Regions from separate parts of the Sulfitobacter sp. R18_1 genome, predicted to be linked through region 2. Evidence: riboswitches for the same ligand, from Rfam matches in the RefSeq annotation. Region 2 holds a riboswitch; the other holds the start of a gene.

Region 1 (2,449 bases), on a different contig from region 2:
TGGGCGGCAGGGTCGCCGTGGTCATGGCCGTCGAAGGTCACCCCGTTGCTTGCGGCGATGGCAAAACCGATGCCACCGCCAAAGACCAATCCAATGGCGAATAGCGCCAGTGATCTGTCCATTTCTACCTCCCTCAGGCGTTCTGCGCGCCTTCACGTTGCCAAAAGAACCCGGCGAAACCGCCCAGCAACACCCAGGCGGCCAAGCCGATGCCAAGCGCACGCGCGGCGAAAAGCGCGCCGATCTCGGTCGGCACCGGGCCGCTGAAGCTCTCGGGTTCGGGTGCGCCGATGACATGGGGGGCCATCAGCAGAACCGCCGCCCCGATCCACGCGCCCCACCCCTTGCCAAATGCCAGCAGCCATAGCGCCACCAGCGCCGCCCCGGCGGTGGCGAACCACCAGATCTGCCGCGCGGTGATGTCTGCGGCGGCCACACCGGGCACTTCGGGCGCAAGGCTGAACCCCGGCGCGAGGTGGAAGGCCACGAACCCGGCGACACCCCAAAGGATGCCCCAGCGGCCATCAATCACCGCGCCGCGCTCTTCACCAAGGCTCATCGCGGCCAGAAGGATCAGCGCATAGGCGGTATAGGTCAGCATGGTGAAGATCAGGCTCAACCCATCACGGACGGCATCGAAACCGGGCAAATCGGGATGCGCGCTGACGGGGTCGGCCCCGAAATGCACCAGCGCGCCGGTCTCATAAAGCTCGGCATGAAGCAGCACGGGCTGCACGAAATAGAGTTGCAGCAGGCCGGTCAACAGGCCGGCAGAGGCCCCGGCGAACAGGGCGGAAGTCAGAAAACGTGAAAACATCGCAATGATCCTTGGGTGCGAAATGACACCCGGCGCCGCGCCAAGTGCGGGCCGAGCCATCAGCCAGCCTCAAGATGCGCCAAAGCCCTGCCCACACGGTGAAAGGCAGACGCAGGCAAAACGGCAAGAGGCGGGCATGGAAAGAAAACCAGAATCAAAGACAGCCGGACTGCGGCATGGCAGCCCGGACCCCTGTGATACCGAACGCGGCGCTTAGTGGCAGGGAAAGCCTGTCGCGTGGCGCACGTCATGGGCGGCATCATGCAGTGCTGCGGCCTGCACATGGCCGGTCAGCGCCATCAGAGCCACACCCAATACGGCGGCAAACAGCGCCGGTACGAGTTTGCTGCGCGTGGCACCGGCGGTCTTAATCATCGTCGTCATCTTCAATCTCCTTACCGTCACACCCGACGGAATCTAGCGTTTCATTTGCCTGGCAGGTCTCCTGGCTCGCGGGTCGTGGCCTTTGCCCGCCTTCCCCGTCCGAAAGGACAAGTGGCACGAGGGGCATTGGCTTACCGCTTACAGTCGCGGGGGCGGCTTCGGCTTCAGGGTCGGGCGACCCCTTACTGAATTCCCTTTTCGGTCCCACACTCAAAGGCGCTTTTCGGGACACCAAGCGCCCTCAATTACGCATTTTCGGCCCTTCCTGACAAGCCGCATTTATCGAACCTCGCGGAACCGTATGGCGCATACAGCATTTAGTAGATAAACATGGCCCAACCCCCAGTATGCGGGTTGACCCAAAAGCCACGTGCAGGGCACATTGACGGCCAGTTTCGATCAGAGGGCGGAAATTCATGAACGACAACACGGTCTCCGCCGCTCGGCAGACCCTGACCGAAGACGTTCTAGGCAAGGTCGTGCGCTATGCCCGCTTGCCGCTGTGCATCACCGACCCGACCCTGCCGGACAATCCCATCGTCTATGTGAATGACGCTTTCACCGATCTCACCGGCTATGGCTTGGATGAGATCGTGGGCCAGAACTGCCGCTTCCTGCAAGGCCCGGAAACCACGCGCGAAAGCGTCGATGCGGTACGCGAAATCCTACTGGCCCGCCGGGTCGACACGGTTGAGATCGTGAACTACCGCAAGGATGGCAGCCGCTTCCTGAACGCCCTACAACTGGGGCCGATCAATGACGAAGACGGCAATCTGATCTACTTCTTCGGCTCGCAACTCGACGTTTCCGAACGCCGCCGGGTGGAGCGGGAGCACCGGCAACTGGCCGATGACGAATTGCTGCACCGGCTACGTAATATCGTCAACGTCATGACCGCCATGGTCCGCCTGACCGCCCGTGAGGAGCCGACCCCGGCGGCCTTTGCCGATAAGGTGATCGAGCGGCTTGCCGCCTTGGGCGCGGCGCATTTCGACACGATTGGCCGCAGCGACCAGCATGAGGTGGATTTCGAGACGCTGATGGGGCCGATCATGCGGGCCTATACCTCGGCCACCGAGGATCAGATCAACCTCACCGGGGCGAATCCGCTGATCTCGCACCGCCTCGTTTCCCCCCTGACGCTGGCCTTGCACGAGCTGGCGACGAATGCGGTGAAACACGGCTCGCTCAGTTCCGATACCGGGCGGGTATCGCTGGATATCACCATCCTTCAGGAGCCTGCGCGCC
Region 2 (2,449 bases):
GCGGCGGATCCGTTTGACAACCTCTCGGGCTTCGCCGCGCCCACGGCATCCGCCCCCATGATGCAAACCCACCAACATGATGCGCGGATCGGGTCGGCCTCTATCGTTCTAGACGCACCGATCCCGGCCGAGGCTTTCGACCTTTGGCTCGACACGCTGGTCAGGCTGCGCGGGTCCGATCTTTTGCGCGTCAAAGGCATCGTGCATCTGGAAGATGTCCCCACGCCCTTTGTCTTTCACGGGGTGCAGCATCTTTTCGATCCGCCCGTCCCCCTGCGCGACTGGCCAAAGGACGACCGGCAGTCCCGCATCGTCGTCATCGCCCGCGACATAACCAACCCCGAACTGAACCGGAGCCTCGATATGCTGCGCGCCCGGCGCGATGGGCCGGCGCGACAGGCGGGATAGCAGCTTGACCCGGCATGGCTCTTCGCCCACAGATCATGGCGATGGTTTCCAGCCGCCGCAGCGGCGTCTGGAATGAAAAGGGAATACGGTAAGGCAAGAAACGCGCGCCGAAACCGTAACTGCCCCCGCAACTGTGAGCGGTGAGTGACCCCGGCAAAAACCACTGAGCTTAAGGCTTGGGAAGGTTCGGGCGAGCGTCGATCCGCGAGTCAGGAGACCTGCCATCACCGGCACCGAGAGGGGCCGTAATTGCAACTCAACCCAGACGGGGTGTCTGGTTAGGAGAACATGATGGCGACAGGGAAACTCCCCTGCTGTAGAACATGGCTGCTCGATCCCCCGCGCGTTCGCGGAGGGCGACATGGATACGCATCAAAACCACAGGATTACGGTTTGCACCTCATGCAAACACAAAGGCACGGATTGCCGCCCGGGCGTTGACCTGATCCAGAAGCTGAGCGCCGCAATCGCGGCAGCCGGCGCGGCGATCCCCGAGGATTTCGAGGTCGCGGGCGTGGCCTGTATGGCGGGCTGCGATCGCCCCTGCACGGTGGCCTATCACGCCAGCAAAAAGGCGACCTACCTCTTCGGCGACATCGACCCTGACGAAGACATCGACGACCTTGTGGCCTTCGCCCAACACTATGCCACATTGAATGACGGCTGGTGCTCTTCGCTGGACCGCCCCGGCAAACTGCGCAAATCCACCCTTGCGCGGGTGCCCGCGGCGATGATCGAGCTGAAACCCAGCCACCTGCGCGCCTCATGAGAGCCGCCGATCTTGCGGTAAAGGATGTAAGCTGGGCGCCGGGAAAATCGGGCCAGCCGGTTTTGCATCCTACGTCTTTCACCGTCGCTGCGGGTGGCGTTCTGGGTGTGTTGGGGCCGAATGGCGCGGGCAAATCCACCCTCTTACGCCTGCTCTACCGTTTTCAACCGCCCCAGACGGGGTCGATCCATGTGGGCGGGCATAATATCTGGTCCCTCTCCGCCCGTGCCGCCGCTAGGCGCATCGCCGCCGTCTTGCAAGAACAGACGCCGTCTTTTGGGCTGACGGTCTTGGAGATCGTCCGCCTTGGCCGCACGCCTCATCGCGCGGCGTTTTCGTCATCAAGCCGGAAGGACGAGCAGATCATCGACCGCGTCTTGGACCGGCTCAGCCTGCACCCCCTCGCCCACCGCGATGTCGGCACCCTTTCGGGCGGCGAAAGGCAGCGCGTCATGGTCGCCCGCGCCTTGGCGCAGGAGCCGCAGGTCTTGGTTCTGGATGAACCGACCAACCACCTCGATATACGCCACCAGCTCGAGATCGTGTCCCTGATCCGCGGTTTGAACATGACCATCGTCGTCTCGCTTCATGATCTCAATATGGCCGATGGCATCTGTGACGAGGTGCTGGTGCTGAAAGACGGCTATCCGCAGGGCTTCGGCCCGCCAAATACGGTTTTGACCGATGATCTCGTGTCAAAAACATTTCGCGTCGACGCGCAGCGCGAGCGGCTCACCCCCAGCGGCGCGGCGCATTTCTCTTTTGCCCTTCCAAATTGAAACGGAAAACTCCTATGAAACTCACGTTCACCACCCTCGCCGCCCTGATGATCGCCGGATTGGCCTTCGCCCAGACTACCGTTCAAAGCTGCGACCGCGAAGTCAACTTCGATCACCCGCCTCAAGCCGCGGTCGCCAATGATGTAAACCTGCTGGAGATGATGCTCGTGCTCGGCCTTGCAGACCGCATGGTGGGCTATACCGGCATCTCGGGCTGGAACAAACTGGACCAAGAAATGACCGCAGGTGTCGCGGCGCTGCCGGAACTGTCGTCAAAATACCCCTCGCGGGAGGTGCTGATCGGGGCGGATGCCGACTTCTTCTTTGCCGGTTGGAACTACGGCATGAAGGTCGGCGGCGAGGTAACGCCGGAAACGCTCGCCCCCTTCGGCATCCAAGTCTACGAACTCACCGAAAGCTGCATCCATATCGGTCAAAAAGCCCCATCCTCGATGGAGGATATGTACAACGACCTGCGCAATCTCGGCACGAT

Evidence for each region. Region 2 has a riboswitch for cobalamin ahead of J7392_RS23585 (DUF1636 domain-containing protein). Riboswitches for the same ligand answer to the same signal wherever they lie in the genome.
Region 1: it holds a riboswitch for cobalamin, as region 2 does, so the genes downstream of both, J7392_RS06320 (CbtB-domain containing protein) here and J7392_RS23585 (DUF1636 domain-containing protein) in region 2, are expected to answer to the same signal.

The regions. Positions count from the first base shown of each region.
Region 1 is NZ_JAGHRG010000002.1:219,364-221,812, forward strand. Features, by position in the region: gene J7392_RS06310 (hypothetical protein) at 1-122, opposite strand, end outside; gene J7392_RS06315 (CbtA family protein) at 134-817, opposite strand; gene J7392_RS06320 (CbtB-domain containing protein) at 1,031-1,201, opposite strand; cobalamin riboswitch at 1,235-1,452, opposite strand; gene J7392_RS06325 (PAS domain-containing protein) at 1,618-2,449, shown strand, end outside.
Region 2 is NZ_JAGHRG010000022.1:2,147-4,595, reverse strand. Features, by position in the region: gene J7392_RS23590 (GTP-binding protein) at 1-408, shown strand, start outside; cobalamin riboswitch at 434-649, shown strand; gene J7392_RS23585 (DUF1636 domain-containing protein) at 770-1,177, shown strand; gene J7392_RS23580 (ABC transporter ATP-binding protein) at 1,174-1,956, shown strand; gene J7392_RS23575 (ABC transporter substrate-binding protein) at 1,971-2,449, shown strand, end outside.